4 regions of the Pseudorhizobium banfieldiae genome follow, and region 3 is predicted to be linked to each of the others. Evidence: predicted binding sites of a transcription regulator. Region 3 holds the regulator's gene; each other region holds the start of a gene.
The links. The regulator LexA, encoded in region 3, represses DNA repair genes until DNA is damaged. The targets are predictions, from matches to a motif close to TGTTCNNNNTGTGTTCNG.

Region 1 (3,639 bases), 2.0 Mb from region 3:
GCAACCGGATCACCCAGCCAGCGGACGAAGCCATCCGAGCCAATCGCAAGATCGCTGTTGCCGGACGCGAAAAGGCGTGCCGCCCGCGCCTCGAACTCGAGCGCCAGAGCCTTCTGTGCCGCCGCCTGGACAGCCCTCGCATCGGGACCTTCAGCGCCCGATACCGGCGTAAACCGGAATCCGGCCAACTGCCCGACGTGATGTCCTTCTACGAAGACATCGCCATTCACACTGATTTCTGCTTCCAGCATCGCATTCTCTCTCAGGCGCCTCATGAGCACAGATGTCCTGCGGTCAACAAAGCGTTTCGTCAACCGTTCATGTAGCGCGTCCGACAGCCTGTCCTCAATTTCCCTGGTCTTTTCTTGCCAGTGTGTCGGATCAGTCAGCCAGCCCGGGCGGTTCGAGACGTAAGTCCACGTGCGGATCTGCGCGATCCGCGCCGACAAGGTATCGATTTCACCATCCGTGCGGTCAGCGCGCTTGACCTGCTCGGCCATGAATTCCTCATTCACGGTTCCGCGACGCACAAGATCGAAGAAAAGAGTCGAAATGAGGTCCGCATGCTGCGCCGGCGCAATTCGACGGTAGTCCGGGAGCGCGCAAGCCTCCCAAAGCTTTTCGACCCGCGCCGGCGTCGTGGAGATATCCAGGATCTCGGGATAGCGGCAGAGGTGCTCCAGAGCCCGGCTGTCGGTGGCGGGCAGGGCGCGGGTGAGGCCAGGAACAGTGGGAGCCACTTCCAGGCTTTCACGCAGATCCCGGAGCGACGAGAAGTCGAGCGCCTTCGACCGCCACTGCAGGACTTTGACCTCCTGGAACTCATGGCTCTCGATCCGCTCGACAAGTTCGTCGTCTAGCGGCGGGACCTGACCTGTCACGCCGAACGTACCATCGCGGAGATGGCGGCCCGCACGGCCGGCTATCTGGCCCATCTCACCGGGCGTGAGATGCCTGAACTGAAAACCGTCGAACTTGCGGTCCTGGGCGAAGGCAACATGATCGACATCGAGATTGAGTCCCATGCCGATGGCGTCGGTTGCCACCAGATATTCGACATCACCTTCCTGGTAGAGCCCGACCTGGGCGTTGCGGGTGCGCGGGCTGAGCGCCCCGAGAACGACCGCGGCGCCACCCCGTTGCCGGCGTATCAGTTCTGCAATCGCGTAAACCTCGTCGGCCGAGAACGCCACGATGGCCGAACGTTGCGGGAGCCGGGTGATCTTCTTCTGGCCCGCATAGAAAAGTTGCGACATCCGTGGCCGCTCGACGATGGTGATGCCGGGCAGGATGCGCTCCAGGATCGGCCGCATCGTGCCGGCACCGAGAAGCAGCGTCTCCTCGCGACCTCGCAGATGCAGGATGCGATCGGTGAAGATGTGTCCGCGCTCGAGATCGGCGGCCAGTTGCACCTCATCGATCGCGACGAATGCAGCGTTCGTTTCCCGCGGCATCGCTTCGACGGTGCAGACAGAAAACCGGGCATTCGACGGGCTGATCTTTTCCTCGCCGGTCACCAGCGCGACCGCGTTTGTCCCGACCTTCTCCACCACCCGGGTGTAGACTTCGCGAGCAAGAAGTCTCAGCGGCAGGCCGATCACACCGCTGCCGTGGGCCACCATCCGTTCGATCGCATAGTGGGTCTTGCCGGTATTGGTGGGGCCGAGAACGGCGGTAACACCGCGGCCGCTGAGGATCATAGGATGGAAATTCAAATCCGTATCCGTACATGGTGAGTGCCGGAGCACGCGTCACCAGCGCCCCAGACATGGCAATCGCAAGCCGGCATGGCAAGACGCCAGCGTGCCTGTCCCGCTGTTTTGCAAGGTCGTCATGAACAAAGCGGAACAAATTGGCGACGAATCGCTGACTCGCTCGGATGCTGTTTTGTTCTCACGCGGCCTATGGCCGCGTGCGCATTCCTTGCGCTGGTCCTGGAACAAATTGTTTTCCCGTCCATTGATGCCGCGGAACAAAACGGTAGAAGATGCGTTTGTTCCCGCATCCTGAATGTTGGATCGGAGAATAGCATGCTCGGTACGGTGTTGCTGGTAATCCTGATACTGCTCCTGATTGGCGCTTTGCCGAATTGGGGTTACAGCCGCGGCTGGGGCTACGGACCATCAGGAGGTCTCGGGCTCATCCTGGTCATCGTCATAATCCTCCTGCTCATGGGCAGGATCTAGTAAAGCGTCGTCAAATCGGGAAGGAAAAATCATGAAGAAGATCTTGCTCGCCGCCGCCCTCATCGGCTCTCTCGCATCCTGCACCTCCACGGAACGCGGCACGGCCATCGGCGCCGGTACCGGCGCTGTTGTCGGCGGCCTTGCAACGAACAGCTGGGGTGGTGCAGCGGTCGGCGCGGTCGCAGGTGGTGCGGTCGGCGCGCTGGTGGGTGCCTCCCAGGAGCGCTCGGGCTACTGCGTCTATCGGGATCGCTACGGCCGGACCTACGAAGCACGCTGCCGCTAATTGGCACCTTCTGTAACAAAAAAGCGGCGCCGGTAACCCCGGCGCCGCTTTTCGTTTTGTCTTCCGAATGAGGATCAGGCGAAGTACTGCCCCCCGTTCACGGTCAGGGTCGATCCCGTAATGAAACCTGCGTCGTCTGATGCAAGGAAGACCACGCAACGTGCGATTTCCTCCGGTTCGCCCAGTCGGCCCACCGGAATCTGCGGGATGATCCGCTCGTTCAGGACCTTTTCCGGTACCGCTTTCACCATGTCAGTGCCGATATAGCCTGGGCAGATGGCGTTGACGGTGATGTTCTTGGCCGCCCCTTCCTGCGCGAGCGCCTTCGTGAAGCCGAGATCGCCTGCCTTCGCGGCGGAGTAGTTGACCTGGCCCATCTGTCCCTTCTGGCCGTTGATCGACGAGATGTTGATGATGCGTCCGAACCCGCGATCACGCATGCCGCCCCAGACCTGATGGGTCATATTGAACAGGCCGGTGAGGTTCGTGCCGATGACCTCGTTCCATTGCTCGGGCGTCATCTTGTGGAACATCCCGTCGCGGGTAATCCCGGCATTGTTGACGAGGACTTCGACCGGACCGATCTCGACCTCGATGCGGGCGACACCGTCTGCACATTCCTGATAGTTGGAGACGTCCCATTTGAAGACGGGAATGCCAGTCTCTTCGCCGAAGGCTTTCGCCTTCTCCTCGTTTCCCGCAAAACTGGCCGCGACGCGAAATCCGGCGGCGGCAAGCGCGACCGATATGGCTGCTCCTATCCCGCGCGTCCCCCCCGTAACCAATGCAACCCTACTCATGCAGCTCTCCTCCGTTGCACCTTCAAGCAGCCCTCGCGAGCCCGCGCAGAATTAATCAGGCCGGCCGCCGCATCGGTTGCGGCAACCGTCGCCCGTCACATCGCCTCTAGGCACATGGCAACACCCATGCCGCCTCCGATGCAGAGCGTGGCCAGGCCCTTGCGGGCGCCACGCCGCTTCATCTCAAACACAAGCGTATTGAGAATGCGCGCACCCGAGGCGCCGATCGGATGACCGATCGCGATGGCGCCGCCGTTGACATTGACGATTGCCGTATCCCAACCGAGTTCCTTGTTGACGGCGCAAGCCTGGGCAGCGAAAGCCTCGTTCGCCTCAACCAGGTCCAGGTCCTGCGGCTTCCACCCTG
Region 2 (3,639 bases), 1.6 Mb from region 3:
CTATACCAGCCGTTGCCTTTGACGAGCCGCCGTCCTACATCAGGCGGGCATTTTTGAAGGGGCAGGGACGATGGCGAACATCCGCAGGGTCGCATTCCAGATGGACCATGTCTCCAGCATCAACATTGCTGGAGATTCCACCTTTGCCATGGCGCTGGAGGCGCAGGCGCGCGGCTACGAGCTCTTCCACTACACCCCGGACCGTCTGACCATGCGCGACGGCAAGATCTTTGCCGCCGTGGAGCCGATGCAGGTCCGCGATGTCAAGGGCGACCACTACAGCCTCGGAGAGCGCGAGCGCGTCGACCTTTCTACCATGGACGTGATCCACCTGCGCCAGGACCCGCCCTTCCATATGGGCTACATCACCTCGACGCATCTGCTCGAGCGCATCCATCCGAAGACACTGGTGGTCAACGACCCCGCATGGGTCCGCAATTCGCCGGAGAAGATCTTCGTCACCGAATTTGCCGACCTGATGCCGGCGACGCTGATCAGCCGCGACGTGCAGGAGATCGCCGCCTTCCGCCAGGAGATGGGCGACATCATCCTGAAGCCGCTCTACGGCAATGGTGGCGCAGGCGTGTTCCATTCCGCCCGCGACGACCGCAACTTCACGTCGCTGCTGGAAATGTTCGAACAGGTCTATCGCGGCGAGCCCTACATCGCGCAGGCTTATCTGCCGGCCGTGCGCAAGGGCGACAAGCGCATCCTGCTGGTGGATGGAGAGCCTGTCGGCGCCATCAACCGCGTGCCGGCGGAGACCGACAGCCGTTCCAACATGCATGTCGGCGGCCGTGCCGAGGCCGTCGAACTGACGCGGCGTGATCGGGAGATATGCCAACGGATCGGGCCCGCGCTTCGGGAGCGTGGCTTCATCTTCGTCGGCATCGACGTCATCGGCGATTACATGACGGAGATCAACGTAACGTCGCCGACCGGTATTCGCGAGGTGAAGAAGTTCGGCGGCGCCGATGTTGCTGGCCTGCTTTGGGACGCGATCGAAGCCAAGCGCCCTTGATCTGCGGCTGCAGACCAGTTTTGTTCTCGCGCTACAATCTCCTGCAACCGAAGATCAACAGAGACGGGAAATAGTTCCTGCGATGTTCTTGTTTTATTCTCATTTCCATGCCAGATTGCAATCGCTGGCGCGGAAAGCGTGGATCGCTTGGCGCTTCTGGCATGAGCTTGGAGGCGGTTTATGGTGGCGCGTGTCTCTACGGTTGCATTTCAGGGTATAGAAGGCGTTCCTGTCGAAGTTCAGGTGATGGTCTCTCCCGGCAAGCTGCTGATGCCGATTGTCGGGCTTCCCGACAAGGCGGTGGCGGAAAGCCGCGAAAGGGTCCAGGCAGCCCTCCATGCCTCCGGACTTTCGCTTCCGCCCAAGAAGGTGACGGTGAACCTTGCGCCGGCCGATCTTCCCAAGGAAGGCTCGCACTTCGATTTGGCCATCGCGCTCGGTCTCATGGCGGCCCTTGGCGCCATTCCGGCCGATGCCCTGTCCGGCTATGTCGTCATTGGCGAACTGAATCTCGATGGCACCTTGGCGCCGGTGGCCGGCGCGCTTCCGGCGGCGATCAGCGCGAATGCGCTCGGCAAGGGCCTGATATGTCCGGCGGACAGCGGGGCCGAGGCAGCCTGGGCCGGATCCGATATCGACATCCTGGCGCCCCGGAGCCTGATCGCGCTCGCCAACCATTTTCGCGGTACGCAGGTTCTCTCCCGGCCGCAGCCGGCCGTGCGCGCACTGCCGGCAAACCTGCCGGACCTGATCGACATAAAGGGACAGGAGAGTGCCAAGCGCGCGCTGGAGGTAGCCGCCGCAGGAGGTCACAACCTGCTGATGGTCGGTCCCCCCGGCTCGGGGAAGTCGATGTTGGCGGCACGCCTGCCGTCTATCCTTCCGCCTTTGTCTGCGGCGGAACTTCTCGAAGTCTCGATGATCCATTCCATCGCTGGCCAGCTCTCCGGCGGCAAGCTTTCGGACCGCCGTCCGTTCCGCACGCCGCATCACTCTGCCACCATGGCCGCTCTCGTGGGCGGCGGGTTGCGGGCAAAGCCTGGCGAGGCTTCACTCGCCCACCACGGCATTCTCTTCCTTGACGAGTTCCCGGAGTTCGCGCCGCAAGTGCTGGACGCGCTGCGCCAGCCACTCGAGACGGGGGAATGCGTTATTGCCCGCGCCAACCACAGGGTCTCCTATCCGGCCAGCATTCAGCTTGTTGCGGCAATGAACCCGTGTCGCTGTGGCATGGCCGGAGAGCCTGGCCACACCTGCGCGCGCGGGCCGAAATGCGTGTCGGATTATCAGGGGCGTATTTCAGGGCCGTTGATGGATCGGATCGATATCAGGATCGATGTGCCGGCAGTCTCTGCAGCCGATCTCATCAAGCCTCGGCCGGCTGAGGCGAGCGCCGACGTCGCAAGACGCGTCGCCGCCGCTCGTGAGCGGCAGCAGGAGCGCTTCCGGGCGGAAGGGGCGCCACATGTCTCGACCAACGCACGGTGCTCCACTGCGTTGATCGAGAAGATCGCCGAGCCGGATGCGGGGGGACTTCAATTGCTGCGCGATGCGGCGGAGAAGTTGAAGTTCTCCGCGCGCGGCTACCATCGGGTCCTGAAGGTCGCCCGCACGCTTGCCGACCTCGATGGATGCGATACCGTCAGTCGCATCCATCTGGCCGAAGCGATCTCCTACCGCATGGCAGGGGAGCGGCTCTCGGCGGCGGCCTAGAAGAGACAGCGAATGGTTGGTGGCGATTAGCGGGTAGCGGACGGACGCATCCGTCCGCCACTCGGCATCAGGATGTTCAGCCGCCCAGACCTTCGAACAACGCCGTGGACAGGTAGCGCTCGGCGAAGGAGGGGATGATGACGACGATGTTCTTGCCCGCGTTCTCCTCGCGGCTACCCACCTTGATCGCCGCGGCGAGTGCCGCGCCGGAGGATATGCCGACCGGCACGCCCTCCAGCCGGGCGACGAGCCGTGCCGTCTCGAACGCCTCGTCGTTGGAGATCGTGACGACCTCATCATAGACGCCGGTATCGAGGATCTGCGGCGCGAACCCTGCACCGATTCCCTGGATCTTGTGGGGGCCCGGATTGCCGCCGGAGAGGACCGGGCTGTCGGTCGGTTCGACTGCAACCACCTTGAGCTCCGGCTTGCGACCCTTCAGCACCTGTCCCGCGCCGGTGATCGTGCCGCCGGTGCCGATGCCGGAGACGAGGATGTCGATCTGGCCGTCCGTGTCGTTCCAGATCTCCTCCGCCGTCGTCTTGCGGTGGATCTCAGGGTTAGCTGGGTTCTCGAACTGCTGCGGGATGACGGCGTCGGGAAGGGTGGAGGCAAGCTCCTCAGCTTTGGCGATGGCGCCCTTCATTCCCTTCGGGCCTTCCGTCAGCACCAGTTCGGCGCCGAGAAGGGCGAGCATCTTGCGGCGCTCGATCGACATCGTCTCGGGCATGGTCAGGATCAGCTTGTACCCCTTGGCGGCGGCCGCGAAGGCGAGCGCAATGCCGGTATTTCCGGATGTCGGCTCGACCAGCGTCGTCTTGCCGGGGGTGATCTTGCCCTGTGCTTCCAGGCTCTCGATCATCGCCACGCCAATACGGTCCTTGACCGAAGCGATCGGATTAAAG
Region 3 (3,639 bases):
CATATCGTGGCGATCTCCGGGCTCAACATGGCGCTTGCGGCCGGTATCTTCTTCGTCGGACTGCGCAGTTGCCTCTGCCTCTTCACCGGCTTCGCCCAGGCGTGGCCGGTGAAGAAGATCGCCGCCACCGGGGCGCTGCTCATGGCCACTGCCTACTATCTCGTCTCCGGCTTTGCGGTCTCTGCAGAGCGAGCCTACTTGATGATGGCGGTGATGCTCATCGCCGTATGGTTCGACCGCGCCGCAATCAGCCTTCGCAATATCGCATTGGCGGCCCTCATCATGCTGGCAATGGCCCCCTCCGAGATCATGGGGCCGAGCTTCCAGATGTCATTCGCGGCGACGGCCGCGCTGGTCGCGGGTTATGCCTATTGGAGCCGGCGCGGCGCAGGGGAGGATCCGGAACCATCGATCTTCGCCCGGGGCAGGCTCGCGCCGGTGCTGACCGGCTGGCACTGGATGGCGGGGATTTTTGCAACTTCGCTGATCGGCGGATTGTCGACGGCGATCTATTCGATGGAGCACTTTCACCGGCTTGCCGGCTATGGCCTGGCGGCCAACCTCGCCGTCATGCCGATCATCTCGTTCGTGGTCATGCCGGCCGGCCTGCTTGGCATGTTGCTGATGCCGCTCGGGCTCGACGCGCCCCTCCTGAAACTGATGGGTCTGGGGCTGGAGGCGGTCATCGCGGTCGCAAAGCACGTGGCCAGCTGGGGTGGAGACGTCGGCACCGGCCGGCAGCACCCCTGGTTCCTGTCGATCGCCTCGATCGGGTTCCTGATCCTCGCCCTGTTGCGCACCCGGCTTCGGCTGGTCGGCGTACCGATCATGGCGCTCGCCTTCGCGCTGAGCTCGCAGGCGAACCGACTGCCCCAACCTGATATTCTGATCTCCGACGACGGCGCGCTGGTGGCACTGTGGAACGATGGCGTTGCCACCAACCGCACGCGCTCGCCGGCGTTTGTCTTCGACCAGTGGCAGCGCGCTCTGCTGCTTCCCGAGCCCGTCCCTCCGGTCATGTCTCCGGCAAGTGACCTCGGCATTGCGGCGGCAGGCCATCCTTCTGTGAAAGCCGCGCTGACGGACGAGCAGCGTGACCGGATCCGTTCGGAGATGTCGTCAACGCTCGCTCTCGCCGCAGCTGATGCGGGCCGGTTCCATTGCCTGCCCAAGCTGTGGTGCGTGGCGGTGGCCCGTGAGGGCGGAGTCAGTATTGCCGTGGTTGAGGATCCGCGACTTGCGGGAAGCGCCTGCGATCTGGCGGCGCTGGTTGTCGCCCCTCGCGCGCGGTTCGACGAATGTCGCTCGGGTGCCGTGCTGTTGAACGGCGCAAGCCTGAGAAAGACTGGCGCGATCGAAATCTACTTGAATGGCAGTCCCGACCCGTCCCTGTGGCGGATCAACGCGGCCAGTGCCGGTACCCGCCGTCCGTGGACCAGCCACCGCTTCTATGACTGGCGCACCGACCGCTTCGACGAAACCCTTCCCGAACCGTTGCTTCGAATGATCAGTGGTAGCGGCGGATGAGGCCGACGAGCTTTCCCTGAACCTTCACCCGATCGGCGGGAAGGATGCGAGTCTCATAGGCCGGGTTGGCAGCCTCCAGCGCGATCGAGGCGCCGCGGCGGCGGAACCGCTTCAGCGTTGCCTCCTCTTCATCGACGAGGGCCACGACAATGTCCCCGGGGCTGGCTGTCTGGCCGTTGCGGATGATGACCGTATCGCCATCCAGGATCCCCGCCTCAATCATCGAGTCGCCCTTGACCTCCAGTGCATAGTGCTCGCCGGCGCCAAGCATTTCGACAGGCACCGCAATATCATGCGTATTGTTCTGGATTGCCGAGATCGGCACGCCCGCCGCGATGCGTCCCATGACCGGCACGCTCGTGCTTGCGTTCTCGTTGCTTGCGGCGATCGGCGAGGGGGGCGGTGCCGGCTTCTGCTTGCCAAGGCTGCCCTCGATGACGCTCGGCGAGAAGCCGCGGCGCGGCTGCAGGCTGGTGCTGTAGGCTTCCGGCAGCTTGATGACCTCGAGTGCTCGCGCCCGATTGGGCAGCCGGCGGATGAAGCCACGCTCCTCGAGCGCCGTGATCAGCCGGTGAATGCCCGACTTCGACGCCAGATCGAGCGCATCCTTCATCTCGTCGAAGGACGGAGGCACGCCCGACTCCTTCATCCTCTCGTGAATGAAAAGAAGCAGTTCCTGCTGTTTGCGCGTGAGCATCCGGGTTCCCTGACGATGAAACAAATACGGAACAGACCATATATGTTCCGGGTGTGTTCCGCAAGGCTAAAGTTCCAGCTGCGTCGGCGCGCTTATGCCTTGGCTCCGTGACAGAGGCGGTGGTTGCTGTTATGGACATCGCGTCCGCCGCAGCCGGGTCCACGCGACGGAGCAGATGCCGCTTGAAAAGGAGTGCCGCCATGGACATGAAGCCCAATCCCGAAGTTGTCGTGGGTGACGGCGAAGGCCGGGTGCTGTTCTCCCAGTCGAGCCGCATCGCACTGATAGCGGGCCCCTGCCAGATGGAGAGCCGTGACCACGCCTTCATGATCGCCGGAAGGCTCAAGGAACTCTGCGCCGAGCTCGGGATCGGCCTCGTCTACAAGTCCTCCTTTGACAAGGCGAACCGGACATCTTTGTCGGGCAAGCGTGGCATCGGCCTGGACAAGGCCATGGAGATATTCGCGGACCTGAAGAAGGAGTTCGGATTCCCGGTGCTCACCGACGTTCATACCGAGGAGCATTGCGCGCTCGTCGCGCCGATAGTCGATATCCTGCAGATACCGGCCTTCCTTTGCCGCCAGACCGATCTGCTGATCGCCGCCGCAAAGACCGGTCGCGCCATCAACGTCAAGAAGGGCCAGTTCCTGGCGCCCTGGGACATGAAGAACGTCCAGGCCAAGTTCACCGCAAGCGGCAATCCGAACGTGCTTCTCTGCGAGCGTGGCGCCTCCTTCGGCTACAATACGCTGGTCTCGGACATGCGCTCGCTGCCGATCATGGCCGCCATGGGGTCGCCGGTCGTCTTCGATGCCACCCATTCCGTGCAGCAGCCCGGCGGGCAGGGCGGTTCATCCGGTGGCCAGCGCGAATTCGTCGAGACGCTGGCGCGCGCGGCAGTGGCGGTCGGCGTCGCCGGCCTCTTCATCGAGACGCACGAGGACCCGGACAATGCGCCCTCCGATGGCCCGAACATGGTTCATCTGAAAGACATGCGACGGCTCCTGGAAAAGCTTCTGGCCTTCGATGCCGTCGCCAAGGCTGCCTAGGCGCCGCAGCGGGAGCCGGATTGTAATTCGCCTGTCATCGATTAAGAGACATTGTCGATAACCGCAGGGCATTGGGTTTACCTCAGGGAGAGATCATGACCGCCATTACCGATATCATCGCACGCGAAATCCTCGACAGCCGCGGCAATCCGACCGTGGAGGTCGATGTCTACCTGGAGGATGGCAGCATGGGCCGCGCGGCTGTCCCCTCGGGCGCTTCCACCGGCGCCCACGAGGCGGTGGAACTGCGCGATGGCGGCAAGCGCTATGGCGGCAAGGGCGTTGAGAAGGCGGTCGAGGCGGTCAATACCGAGATTTTCGATGCCATCGGCGGCTTCGATGCCGAAAGCCAGATCCACATCGACA
Region 4 (3,639 bases), 1.5 Mb from region 3:
GAATGTATCGCCCGCACCCACCGTGTCTACCGGCTGGATGTCGAGACCGTGCGCATGAAACAGCTGGCCGTCCTGCACAGCGACCACGCCTTCGGCCCCGAGCGTCACGATCACGGTCTGCCCCGTCTCGGCATGCATCTTCCGCAGCAGGTCTTCCCGCTCGTTGGGCCGCAGATCCGTCTGGCCCGTCAGGAGCTCGAACTCGGTCTCGTTGGTGATGACCACGTCGGCGAGCTTCACCAGTCTTGCAGCGTCCGCCGTGAGCGGCGCGGTGTTGAGGATCGACCGGATGCCTTTCGCTTTCGCCGCCTGCAGTGCCGCCTCGACGGCAGCCGCCGGCACTTCCAACTGGAGCATCAACACGTCTTCCGCCGACATGGCCGCGACCGCTGCGCGGGCCTGTCGCTCGTTAACAGTTCCGTTCGCCGCCGGAACGACGGCGATCATGTTCTCACCGGTACCACCAACCAGAATGAGAGCCGTACCCGTCGGCCCGTCAACATGATCGACGGCGGTCAGGTCGACACCCGCCTGATTGAGAAGTGAAAGCGCCGGCTTGGAAAACTCGTCCTTGCCGACGGCCCCTACCATGCACACGAAGCTCCCGGCCCGCCGTGCAGCCAGCGCCTGATTTGCGCCCTTGCCGCCGGCGGCGGTAGCAAAGCCGGTTCCGGCCACCGTCTCACCCGGTTCCGGCAGGCGCTCGGTGTTGGCGATCAGGTCCATGTTGATGGATCCGAAGACGGTGATCATGGGCACTCTTTCTGCATCGTCAAAATTTGCTGGCGACACTGCCCGAGCCGCTTACTCCTCGTCAACCACCCGCAGCTTCAGGAGCCCGGTCCGGCTTTCCACGGCGCGTGGCTCGTCGCCTGGGCCTGTCGCCTCAACCGCCTGCTCGAGTTCAAGCGCACCGATCTTCGCTCCGCGCCGGACGAGTTTGTCCGACGAGGTGAGAATCTGGTCCACATCCCGCTGCGCCGCCAGGAAATGCCCCTGCAGCTTGCGGGTCCTGTCGTCCAGTCGCGAAAGATCTTCCATCAGGAGTGCCACTTCGCCCTGTATCAGGTGCGCCTGCTCGCGCATCCTCTGATCCTTGAGAACCGCCTGTATGACCTGGATAGACAGCATCAGCAGCGAGGGTGAGACGATCACCACCTTCAGCCGCTGGGCCTTCTGCACCACGGCGTCGAAATGTTCGTGGATCTCCGCAAAGATGGATTCCGACGGTACGAACAGGAAGGCCATGTCCTGTGTCTCGCCGCTGATCAGGTACTTTTCGGCAATATCCCGGACATGGACCTCGAGGTCACGACGGAACTGTACGGCAGCTGCCTTGCGCGCCTCGGGCGCCGCCGTGTCGCGAAACGCATTCCACGCCTCCAGCGGGAACTTCGCGTCGATCACCAGCGGTGAAGCGCCATTCGGCATTCGCACGAGACAGTCAGGCCGCTTGCCGTTGGAAAGCGTGGCCTGGAATTCGTAGGCGCCCATCGGCAATCCGTCCGCGATGATTGCTTCCATCCGCCCTTGCCCGAAGGCGCCGCGCGTCTGCTTGTTCGACAGGATCGCTTGCAATCCGACCACATCCTTTGCCAGGGTCTGGATATTGCTCTGTGCCGCGTCGATAACCGCGAGCCGTTCCTGCAGCAGGCGAAGGTTTTCATGCGTCGATTTCGTTTGTTCGGTGATCGTGCTCCCCAGCCGGTGGGTCATGCCGTCCAGTCGCTGGTTCACCGCATGATTGAGTTCCGCCTGCTTCTGGGAGAGCGTCTCTGCCATGGTCACAAGCCGCCCCTGCATCTCCGCCTGTGCCCGCATCAGCTCTGCGAGGCGGGCCTCCGACTGGGCGGCCTGTCGTGCCTGCTCTGCACTCCTGCGGCGCGAACCCAGAGCAAGGCCGACGGCTGTTAGGCAGAGTGCTGCGAAGAAAACTGCGAGGAGCCAGACGGCGCTGGAGGAATCGGCTGCAAGATCCTGGAGGATCGGGGTGAGGCTGTTCATGCCGACACACTAGCAGAAATCATTTGCGCGGAAAGATCAAATCGTGAACATGCTTCCTTCTGCTGTTGCCGCTGGTCAGCGGCAATCCTGTTCCATCCGGCAAAAAGATGCGCTATGGGAGGCCATGACCATCAAGCCCCTCATCATCCTTCCCGACCCGATCCTGCGCCAGGTTTCCAAGCCGGTGGAGCAGGTCGATTCCGAAATCACGCGTCTCGCCGACGACATGCTGGAGACGATGTATGACGCGCCGGGTATCGGGCTGGCGGCGATCCAGATCGGTGTGCCCCGCCGCCTGCTGGTGATCGACGTCTCAAAGGAGGACGAGGACAAGGCTCCCCAGCTGTTCATCAACCCGCAGATCGTTGCGTCCTCCGATGAGCGCTCGGTCTACGAGGAGGGGTGTCTTTCCATTCCTGACTATTATGCGGAAGTGGAGCGACCGGCTGCGGTGACCGTGGACTATATCGATCGCGAGGGAAAGCAGCAGACCCTCCAGGCTGATGGCCTTCTGGCGACCTGCCTTCAGCACGAGATCGATCACCTGAACGGCGTCCTCTTCATCGATCACATCTCGCGCCTCAAGAGGGAGATGGTGATCAAGAAGTTCACCAAGGCTGCCCGCGCCCGCGCGTAAAAGCGGGCCACGCGTGGTCAACGAACATGGTGGCGGCAGCCGCCGGCAAGGAGCGCAGGCAGCATGGCGCTACGCATCATCTTCATGGGAACACCAGAGTTTTCGGTTCCGACGCTCCGCGCGCTGAAGGACGCCGGCCACGACATCGTCGCGGTCTACAGCCAGCCGCCGCGTCCCGGTGGACGCCGTGGACTGGACCTGCAGAAGTCCCCCGTCCACCAGGCGGCAGAGCTTCTGGGTATCCCGGTCCTTACACCTTTGAACTTCAAGGATGAGGCTGACTGCGAGCAGTTCCGCAGCTTCAGGGCCGATGTCGCTGTGGTGGTTGCCTACGGCTTGCTGCTGCCCGAGCCGATTCTGAACGGCACGCGGCTTGGATGCTACAACGGCCACGCCTCTCTGCTGCCGCGCTGGCGCGGCGCCGCACCGATCCAGCGCGCGATCATGGCCGGCGACAGGAAGACGGGCATGATGGTCATGAAGATGGAGAAGGGGCTGGACACCGGCCCAGTTGCGCTCACCCGCGAGGTGGAGATCGGCGACAACACCACGGCTGGCAAACTCCACGATCAGTTGATGCTGGTCGGCGCCCGCGCCATGGTGGAGGCGATGCAGCGACTGGAAGAGGGCGACCTGCCGCTGAAGTCGCAGCCGGAAGAGGGCATTCTCTATGCCTCCAAGATCGACAAGAACGAGACGCGCATCGACTTCTCTCGACCGGCGACCGAGGTGCACAACCACATTCGGGGTCTTTCCCCCTTTCCGGGGGCATGGTTCGAGGTCGAGATCAATGGCCGTCCCGAGCGCATCAAGGTCCTCTCCTCGGAGCTTGCCGACGGGCAGGGGGCTGCTGGTATGGTTCTTGACGAGAGGCTCGGCATTGCCTGCGGTAGCGGCGCAATCCGACTGACGCGGCTGCAGAAGGCCGGCGGAAAGCCGCTGGCGGCGGCAGACTTCCTGCGCGGAACGTCGCTTCCCGCCGGCACGAGGCTTGGCTG

Region 1: NT26_RS17150 (helicase-related protein) is a predicted target of LexA. The motif match lies at 1,844-1,861, and genes of this name have one in related genera.
Region 2: NT26_RS20350 (YifB family Mg chelatase-like AAA ATPase) is a predicted target of LexA. The motif match lies at 1,105-1,122, and genes of this name have one in related genera.
Region 4: NT26_RS00195 (DNA recombination protein RmuC) is a predicted target of LexA. The motif match lies at 2,037-2,054, and genes of this name have one in related genera.

The regions. Positions count from the first base shown of each region.
Region 1 is NZ_FO082820.1:3,516,914-3,520,552, forward strand. It holds gene NT26_RS17150 (helicase-related protein) at 1-1,700, opposite strand, end outside; gene NT26_RS22205 (DUF3309 family protein) at 2,031-2,186, shown strand; gene NT26_RS17155 (YMGG-like glycine zipper-containing protein) at 2,215-2,472, shown strand; gene phbB (beta-ketoacyl-ACP reductase) at 2,547-3,272, opposite strand; gene NT26_RS17165 (acetyl-CoA C-acetyltransferase) at 3,368-3,639, opposite strand, start outside.
Region 2 is NZ_FO082820.1:4,221,274-4,224,912, forward strand. It holds gene gshB (glutathione synthase) at 71-1,021, shown strand; gene NT26_RS20350 (YifB family Mg chelatase-like AAA ATPase) at 1,202-2,734, shown strand; gene cysK (cysteine synthase A) at 2,811-3,639, opposite strand, start outside.
Region 3 is NZ_FO082820.1:1,555,232-1,558,870, forward strand. It holds gene NT26_RS07720 (ComEC/Rec2 family competence protein) at 1-1,527, shown strand, start outside; gene lexA (transcriptional repressor LexA) at 1,508-2,224, opposite strand; gene kdsA (3-deoxy-8-phosphooctulonate synthase) at 2,431-3,273, shown strand; gene eno (phosphopyruvate hydratase) at 3,369-3,639, shown strand, end outside.
Region 4 is NZ_FO082820.1:39,773-43,411, forward strand. It holds gene NT26_RS00190 (ribokinase) at 1-753, opposite strand, end outside; gene NT26_RS00195 (DNA recombination protein RmuC) at 805-2,004, opposite strand; gene def (peptide deformylase) at 2,129-2,641, shown strand; gene fmt (methionyl-tRNA formyltransferase) at 2,705-3,639, shown strand, end outside.